DNA from 2 places in the Micromonospora sp. DT15 genome. Region 1 is predicted to be linked to the other one. Evidence: riboswitches for the same ligand, from Rfam matches in the RefSeq annotation. Region 1 holds a riboswitch; the other holds the start of a gene.
The links. A riboswitch is a leader RNA that binds a small molecule or an ion and turns the genes downstream of it on or off. The one in region 1 is predicted to bind S-adenosylmethionine.
Positions count from the first base shown of each region.

Region 2: another riboswitch for S-adenosylmethionine. It lies ahead of ACLQ3F_RS29625 (hypothetical protein); the one in region 1 lies ahead of ACLQ3F_RS24470 (aminotransferase class V-fold PLP-dependent enzyme).

Region 1 is NZ_JBNCKJ010000011.1:277,852-282,259, reverse strand. Features, by position in the region: gene ACLQ3F_RS24475 (PrsW family intramembrane metalloprotease) at 1-1,315, opposite strand, end outside; SAM riboswitch class IV at 1,339-1,459, shown strand; gene ACLQ3F_RS24470 (aminotransferase class V-fold PLP-dependent enzyme) at 1,506-2,765, shown strand; gene ACLQ3F_RS24465 (FUSC family protein) at 2,790-4,025, opposite strand; gene ACLQ3F_RS24460 (HD domain-containing protein) at 4,132-4,408, shown strand, end outside.
Region 2 is NZ_JBNCKJ010000017.1:38,343-42,750, reverse strand. Features, by position in the region: gene ACLQ3F_RS29635 (DEAD/DEAH box helicase) at 1-899, opposite strand, end outside; gene ACLQ3F_RS29630 (hypothetical protein) at 1,681-1,863, opposite strand; SAM riboswitch class IV at 1,929-2,049, shown strand; gene ACLQ3F_RS29625 (hypothetical protein) at 2,078-2,680, shown strand; gene ACLQ3F_RS29620 (hypothetical protein) at 2,842-3,294, shown strand; partial or broken gene ACLQ3F_RS29615 (DUF6308 family protein) at 3,873-4,408, shown strand, end outside.

The DNA.
Region 1 (4,408 bases):
CGTCCCAGACCCCCGCCGGGGCCTGCGGGTCCCGACCCACGAAGAACGACCGGTATCCGGTGATCGCGTCCAGCAGTTCCCGCTCCTCGCGGGCGGTCCGCTCCTGGTCGGCGGGTTTGCGGTCCAGGCCGCGCAGCGCCCCGTCGCGCAGCAGGGCCAGCCGGGTGGCGGCGGACTGGTAACCCCGCATCGCCCGCACCCCGGCGTCGCCGGCCACCCGCCGCGCCCAACTGCGGGCTGCGTGCCGCCGGCCGAGACTGCTCAGGGCGGCCACCTCGGGCGGGCTGAGCCAGCCGGCGCGTACGTAGTCGGGCAGGACCCGCTCGGTGAGTCGCCCCTCCCAGGCGCGCAGCCACAGCGCCAGCCCCACGGTGCCGAAGAAGACCGGCACCATGAGGCCCAGGAAGCCGTACAGCATGATCATGGCCTCGCCGGTGGCCTGGGTCAGCGTGGGCAGCAGGTTCCACGTGCCGTGCAGCATCATCGCCAGCAGCAGGCCGGCGATCGGGGCGAGCACCCGGATGCGCCGGTCCGCCGTCCGGGAGGCGATACCCAACCCGACACCGGTCATCGAGGTGAAAAGGGGATGGGCGAAACCGAACAGCAGGATCCGCAGGATGAAGATCGCGATGACCTGCTGGATGCCGGTGGCCGGGCCGTACCGGTCGGCGCCGGACGCGTAGCCCAAGCCGCCCAGGTAGAGGATGTTCTCCACCATCGCGAAGCCGACCGCGGCGAGCCCGCAGTAGACCAGGCCGTCGGTGATCCCCGACCACTCGCGGCGGCGGAACACCAGCAGCAGGATCGGGCCCAGCGCCTTGGTCAGCTCTTCGATGAACGGCGCCACCAGCACCCCGGTGAGCGCCGACGGCAGGCCCCAGTCGGCGAAGCGGTTGGCCGCGAAGTCGTTCACGGTGAGCGAGGCGGCGGTGGAGACGAACGCCCCCCAGGCGAAGCAGAAGATCAGATACTTCAGCGGCTCCGGTTCGTACCGGTCCAGCCAGAGGAAGCAGCCGACCAGCACCGGCACCGGCAGAATGGCGGCGACCACCCCGATCAGCAGGGCCTGCGCACCGAGCGACTGGCCGAGCGTGAAGACCATGAAGACCGCGCACGCCGCGATCAACAGCACCACCCCGGCCAGCACCAGGAACCGCCGCCAGCCCAGTCGGCGCAGCGGCATTCGCGGCGTCTCACCCATGGGCGGGCCGGCGGGCGCGGGCGGGGAGGCGGGCGCAGGCGGCAGCGGTGAACCGGGCGGGGTGTCGGCCATGCGGTCAGCGTAGCCATCCGCCGCCGGCTGGTTCGGTCGCATCGGCAGCCGCTATGCTGCCGGCAGGTCACGAGCGCCAGCGTCAAGCCCCGGCTTGCTGGCCGGCAACCCTCGTCGAGTTCGCGGTGGGGTGCCCCGGGTGATGACCGGGCCCAGCCCGATCGGTGTGCTGGGCAAGCGCGGACCCCGTCCCGATGTCGCACCCGGGGTCCCTGACCCCGGAGGTTCCGGCGTGTCCGTCACTCTCGTACCCTCGCTGCCCAGCCTGCCCACCGTGCCGTCCGCGTCGCTCGACGTCCTCGGTGTGCCCGGCGAGATCAACCTGGACTACGCGGCCAGTGCGCCGTGCGCGCGGGTCGCCGCCGACGCGGTGGCAGAGCTGCTGCCCTGGTACGCCAGCGTGCATCGCGGGGCGGGAGCGCTGTCGCGGCGCTGCACCCTCGCGTACGAGCAGGCCCGGCAGACGATCGGGGACTTCTTCGGCGCTCGCGCCGACGATCATGTGATCTTCACCCGCAACACCACCGACGCGCTCAACCTGCTGGCACGGGCCGTGCCGGCCGGCACCACAGTGGTCACGTTCGCTGGCGAACACCACGCCAACCTGCTGCCCTGGCCGCGCGGGTCGGTGCGGCTGCCGGTGCCCAGCGACCCCGACGGGGCGGTACGCGATCTCGCCGCCGCCCTCACCGAGCTGCGCCGGGGCAGCAGCCCGGCGTTGCCGGTGCTGGTAGCGGTTACCGGTGCGAGCAACGTGACGGGTGAGCGGTGGCCGGTCGCCGAACTGGCGCGGGTGGCGCACCGGCACGGTGCCCGGATCGTGCTCGACGCCGCGCAGCTCGCCCCGCACGCCCCGGTCGACCTGCTCGCGCTGGACGTCGACTACCTGGCCGTGTCCGGCCATAAGCTGTACGCGCCGTTCGGCGCGGGCGTGCTGATCGGTCGCGGCGACTGGCTGGACGCCGCCCCGCCCTACCTGGCCGGCGGTGGTGCCACCAGCCACGTCGGGCCGGCTACCCACGACGTGACCTGGGCGACCGGCCCGGCCCGACACGAGGGCGGCACCCCGAATCTGCTCGGAGCGGTCGCGCTGGCGGCGGTGTGCAGGGCGCTCGACGAGGCGGACCAGAGCGCGCTGGCCGCCCACGAGCAGGCCCTGCTGGCCCGGCTCCGGACCGGCCTCGCCGCCCTGCCGCACGTCGTCGAGCTGCGCACCTTCGGCCCGGACGCGCCCCGGGTCGGCATCGTCTCATTCGTGGTCGCCGGCTGGGACTCCACCGAGGTGGCCACCCGGCTGGCCGCCGAGCACCACATCGGCGTACGGGACGGGTTGTTCTGTGCCCACCCGCTGGCCCGGCGTCTGCTCGGCGAGGCGGCGGGGCGTACCGGCCGCCGGGACCTGCCGCCCACCGCGCTGCGGGCCAGCATCGGGTTGGGCAGCACGGCCGCCGAGGTGGACCGGCTGCTCGCGGCCCTGGCCGAGCTGGCCTGAGGTCCGCCCGGCGGTCGTTTCCGCTCAGCCGACCGGCGGGGCGGTGGGTGGCTTCGGCGTCTCGCCGGGCTCGGCGGGCTCACCGACCGGGCGCTCCTGCTCCCCGAAGGCGGTGCGGATCCACCGGTTCGCCTCCTCCTGCTCGATGCCGGAGGCGACAAGCAGGTCGCTCGCTGTCGTCCGGATCTGGGCGATCACCACGCTTCCGGAGAACCCCACCCCTGCGCCGTACGCCCGGCCGGCCTCGCTGACCGCCCGCAGCGACCGCTCCCGGGCCTCCTCCGGCTCCTCACCGGCGGCGAACTCGTGCTTGAGCAGCCGGACCGACTCGGCGAGGTGACCGATCGCGTCCGGCATCGGATCGGGTACCGGTTCCTCGTCCTCGACCAGCGTGACGGACCGGCGGATCAGGGTGCCGCTGTTGCGCATCGCCCGGTCGATCGGGTCGGCCGCCTCGGCGTAGTGGGTCAGTTCGTCGCGGCGGTGCCAGCGGGCCGGGGAGAGAGTGGCGGTCTCCTTCGCCCCCTCGATCGCCTCGCCCAGCGTGGCCAGCTCCTCCTTGTTGTTGCGCAGCCTCTCCAGTGCGGCCTGGATGGTGGCGCGGTCCCGGTTGCGCAGCCCGTCGGCGGTGGCGTCGAGCTGGGCGGCGAGCAGGTCCAGGGCGGGGCGGGCCGCCCGGTTGATCACCCGGAGTGGGTTCAGTGGCAGCAGCACCGCCGTGACCAGCAGCGCGATCCCACCGCCGAGGAACGCGTCGACGAAGCGGGGGATCTCCAGGTTCTGGGTCGACGGGCTCAGCGTCACGATCAGCACCGCCGTGGCCGCCGCCTGGATGACGATGGCCACGCTCGCTCCGGCGAAGATGGTGAGCAGGATCGCCACGGTGACCACCAGGCCGAGCTGCCACGCCCCGGTGCCGAGCAGGTAGATCAGGAGGTCGCCGACGAAAACCCCAACCCCCACCCCGACGATCAGCTCCACCGTCCGGCGGAACCGCTGACCGACCGACGCGGCCAGGGTGCCGACCGCGGAGATCGGGGCGAAGACCGGTTGCGGGTTGCCGAGCACCTTGTGCGAGATCAGGTACGCGAGCCCGGCGGCCAGCCCGGCCTGCACCGCGAGTCCGCCGGCCATCCGTACCCGGTGCAGCCGATCGTGCAGGGTGGCCCGGCTGCGGTGGCGCAGTTGCTCGGTGGCCTCGGCGATCCGTGCGCCGTCGATGTCCACCAAACCGTCGCGCAGCGCGGTACGTCGCACCATCGGCTGTCGCTTGTCCCGGGCCACGGCCATGGGCGCGACTACCCGTGGTGGCCCCGCTGAACCCTCCCTACCCGCGCGTCGCGGGCGGATGCGGCAGACTCGGGCGGTGGTTGATCTGTTGGACCGGTGGCGGGCGGCGGCCCGGGGTGCCGGCGCGAGGCCCGATCCGGAGACCACCAGGGCCGGCGAGCAGTTGATCGCCCGCTGGCGGGAGCCGCACCGGCACTACCACACGGTGGCCCACCTGACGGCGGTGCTCGATGTGGTGGACCAGCACGCCGACCTGGCCGCCCGGGCCGATGCGGTCCGGCTGGCGGCCTGGTTCCACGACGCGGTCTACGACCCCCGTGCCAGCGGCGACGCCAACGAACGGGACAGCGCCG
Region 2 (4,408 bases), on a different contig from region 1:
AGCTCGAACTCGAAGCGGTCCTCCATCTCCTCCTTCCACTTGCCGAGGAGACTCGACGGGCAGACGATCAGGACTCGGTCTGCCTCTCCGCGAGCCTCAAGCTCGGTCCAGATGAGACCTGCCTCGATGGTCTTGCCGAGGCCCACCTCGTCGGCGATGAGCAACCTCGCTTTGCCGGTTTGCAGGAGCTTGAGCACCGGTTTGAACTGGTAGGGCCGGAACGTCGTGCGTGTGGCGCGGAAAGAAAAGAGCGTGTTGGCGAACTTGCCCAGCAGCTTCGCGCGCGTGAGCGTGGCACCGAACCTGCTCGCCGGCGTTGGCTCACGGGTCACCCACGTAGGTGGGGCTTCGACCTGCGGACGCGGCCGCAGCCGGGGCTCCACCACGTCCTGCTGCCGACCTTCGACCATCACGGTGTACGTCCAGTGCTCGCGGAGAAACTTGCGGTCGCGCACTACCACGTCCGCGCCCCCGGGATGAGTCAGGGCGGCATCATTTACCGTGAATAGCGGCGCGGGGACCGTCACAGCCTTGTGCCACAACTCCTCCGCCCAGGCCCAGGCGGCGAGCAGAGGATGCTCAGGCTCAAGGCCGTACGGGGACACCACAATCCCGCCGCCTGGCGCGGCACCGGCTGCGACCTGCAGGACGATCGGGCCACCGTCAACCGCTTGGAACCAGTAGATGCCCTCGGGAAGTTCCACTTCCGGCTGCCACAACAACCGGCACTCGCTCACCTGGTCGGCAAGCGACCGAACGGGTGTGTCCAGGACGAGCGCACGTGTAAAGCGACCTCGATCGAGCGCGACATCGATTCGCTCGTGATCCGGGAAATAGCCGAACGTGGCGTCATCAGTTGAAGAGGTGGTCATCGCCGAGGCGACCCTTTGCTTGGCCACGTGTCGATTTGAGGCTGGCGACCGGTCGGGACGGCATCCCCGGAGAGCCAAGCCGCCGTCCCGAAATGACCTCTTGTGCTCTGCTCGATCAGGGCGCGGACTTCACAGGCGGTCGGCGTGGCGTGCAGCGCCCAGGTGGGTTCCCGGTCGCGGAGAAACTCAAGTGGCTCTGACACGTTCTTCCCCTCTAGAACTCGGCAGGCAGCCGTAGAGCGACTATGCAAGTGAGCGGCCATCAGCACAAGGTGAGCAGCGGTCACCACCAATTGGGTGCCTGGTCGGCCGAACCAAGGCTGCCAAGGTCGTCCGCACCGTCGCCCGATTGGAGGAACCACTAATCGAGGTTGCTGTGCCACGCGTTAACCGGATCCGGTGTTGTTCACCCGAGAGGCCCATCATGGAATCGCGTCACAGGAGCGGCGAGATGTTGGTGCCGGGCTGCTGGAGTCGGTGCAGCAGCATAGCTACATCTCCGTGCCAGCCACGAAGTTCAGCGACCGTTGGTGCCAGTCCGTACGTGTGGTGATGCCTGGCCCGGCACAAGCCGTGCCATACGGTGCACGCCCTCGAAGTTGCCCCGGCGCCGGCGTAGACGGGCAGGACCAGTAGTTGGTGGCGCATGGGCCGGCCGGCGACGCACGGCGCGATCCGCTTCCAGTAGTCCTGCAGCCGCTGTTCAAGAGCGAGACGGGTCAGGTTCCGCTCGTGGCAGGTGTACTCAAGGGCGTCGCGGATGAGGTTGCAGACCACCGGGCGGCGGACCTAGTCGTCCACACCCCCGTCACGAGCGATGGCCGTACAGATGGATCGGTCGATCAAGAAGTAGATCGGCGAGGGCGTAGACGAGGTTCAACCGCTGCACGACGACCTGTGCGGCGTCTACGGCCCAGATCATGAGCTGACCCGGGAACTCGCCGATCTGCTTGCCCGGCTCCGACTCGCCGCCGACGGATAGTTCCGCCACCACCGTTGGCTCAGGTCTCCCCCGCGGGATTGCTCCCGGCCTCGATGATCTCTATGCTTCCTGGGCGTCAAGAGTGGTCAGCGTCAAGCCTCCCGGCTTGCTGACCCGGCAACCGCGCCACCCGCGCACGGTGCCTCCGGGAGAAGACCAGGTCGACCGCCAGCTGCGGTACGGCAAGAGCGGGTGCCTCGTGGCACCGGAGAGCGAGTTCATCGTGCCATTCGAAGAGCTGGACCTGACTGCTTTCGCGGTCTGCCTGACCTGCGGGCACCTCCGCGACGGCGCTCCGCGCGAGCAGTGGTGCCGCTGCCAGCCACGTACCCCGGAGTGGGAGCAGCAGTGGCAGGGCCAGGACCTCGCCGGTGACCTCGACCTGTGTGTGTTGTGCGTCCGGGACACGGTGACCACCCGGACCCGGTGGTCGTGGCTGGCCTGCGGGACCTGCCGACACGTCTCGCAGGTCGTCGGAGAACGGTACGGCCACCGCGCCGCACTGCCGCTGGGCCGACACTCGATCATGAACGGCGACGTGATCCAGCCGCAGACGGCTGCGACCACTGTGGTCGCCGCCTCGCTGGTGGCTTTCGCGCGGCGTGGTAATACGCTGCGCGAGTGGCAGCAGGTGGAGTTCGCCCGGCTCGCCGAGCCACTACGCCTGACTGCTTCGAGCGTGCCGCTGGCCGAGTGGCAGCGGCACTCGCCGCCGTCGCTTGGAGCGAGCGTTGACGCCTTCGACCGCTACGGCGTCATGCCCGTACCCAGCGATCTCAGCGGCCTCCGACAGGCGCAGACCGAATTCCTGTTCACCGCTCGTTGACCGCCAGTCCAGCCGGCTGCTGTTATCGCAAACAGCAGCCGGTTGGTCATCTTCCCTCGACGGTCGGGAGATGACGGGCAGCTCGATACTCGCGGCGTTCGACAGCATCCGGCCATGATGGACAGTGGCCGGCAGCGACGTCGGCGCCTGGTGGTCGAAGCATGACCATCGTTAGTGGTTGGCCGGCGCTGACCGTGGCATTGAGCAACAGAGCCTCGCCAGCGAGGTTGTTCATTCAGGGGCGGTTCGGCCGCTGGCAGGACCTTCAGGCACGGTATCGGGAATCCGTGGGCTCCCTTGTCGTGCCGGGGATCCAGGCGAACCCTGGCACCATCGGCTCGGCTTTCGACTGGATGGTGCGCTTCATGGTACATCCCCGTCCGGATCTGCGCTTGGCACTGCTCGGCGCGCGCATTCCCCCACTCCGGCACGCGGTCCACGAACTGACGCGCACGCTGGGTTACTCCCAAAGCGGCGACAGCGTGGGGATCTCCCGGTTCACCGGGCCGGCCGCAGGCAGCGAAGCCAACCATCAACTCGTTGCCCGGGCCTGCTGGGCAGTTGACGGAGTCGGACAGTGCCACGATGTCCCGGGTAATCCTGACGCACCGTGACTAGCACGCCTCACCAGGCTTCCTGCAACTATTCTGTTCTCTGCTTCACGCAGCTGGACATCACTGCGTGGACATGTCAGTGCTTCGATGCAGGCCTCATGGCAGGGCGTCCATCGTGATCAAGCTGAAGGACCCCGGGCTCATGCCGTCCAGTCTGTAAGACCGGACATTGCATGGCACGCGATCCGCAGCAGATCATTGCGGTGCTAGGAGACGTCAGATCGCTGTCTCTACTCCGATCGCTCCTCTGCACCATAGGCCTCCCGAAGACGGTCAGTCACATCGACTGCGTTATCAAGGCCAACGCGGACCTGACTCAGGGATACCCGATGGCCGGCGACCCAGGAGCTCGTTCGGGCAGCTGCCCTGACCTGGTCTACCGGCACCTCGACAGCCTGCTCGATGTCGTAGGTGACGCTACTCAAGGTAACAAACACGCAAGCATCGAAGCTCCAGCTCCGAAACGGTGAGAAGACGTGGGTACGCCGGCTGCCGGGCTCAATGACGCGGCACTTGATCTGCAACAACGTGCCGTCAGCCGCGCGAACGTCCCAGCTCTTCTCCGACTGCGGCGGCGGATGCGACTGAGCGCCAGTGCTCAGTATTATCTGCCAGTGCCGGATAGATTGATTGACATCGTTCGTCGTGAAGGCGTGGGCCATCGTGGGGCCTACTTCACGCCCGGGGCGTACACCGGGCAGTGGTTCGAGTCCTTCGCGGGTGGCGGCGATCGTGTCGAGACCCGCGACAGGATCACCGTCGATGATCTCTATGCGGTGGAGGCGCTCAACGTCCAAGTTCCGTTCGCCGTCGGCAGGGAGCTGCTTGACGGCCAGCTCGGCTGGGATATCAGCGCACGCTTGCAGAAGATTCCCCATGATGGAGCTGGGCGCCCCCGACGCCGACGAGCTCATCGTCGACGGTGGGCACGCCGATCGGGCATGGCAGTTGCTGAATGATCGGAACAAGAAGACGGGTATCGGCTGGGTGATTGCCGGCAAGTTGCTGGCTCGCAAGCGGCCCGAGCTCATCCCCGCCTACGACTCGATCGTCAGCCAATTCGGAGCGCCGACGCACGTGTGGCTGAAGCTGCACGACCGGCTCACCGAGAACG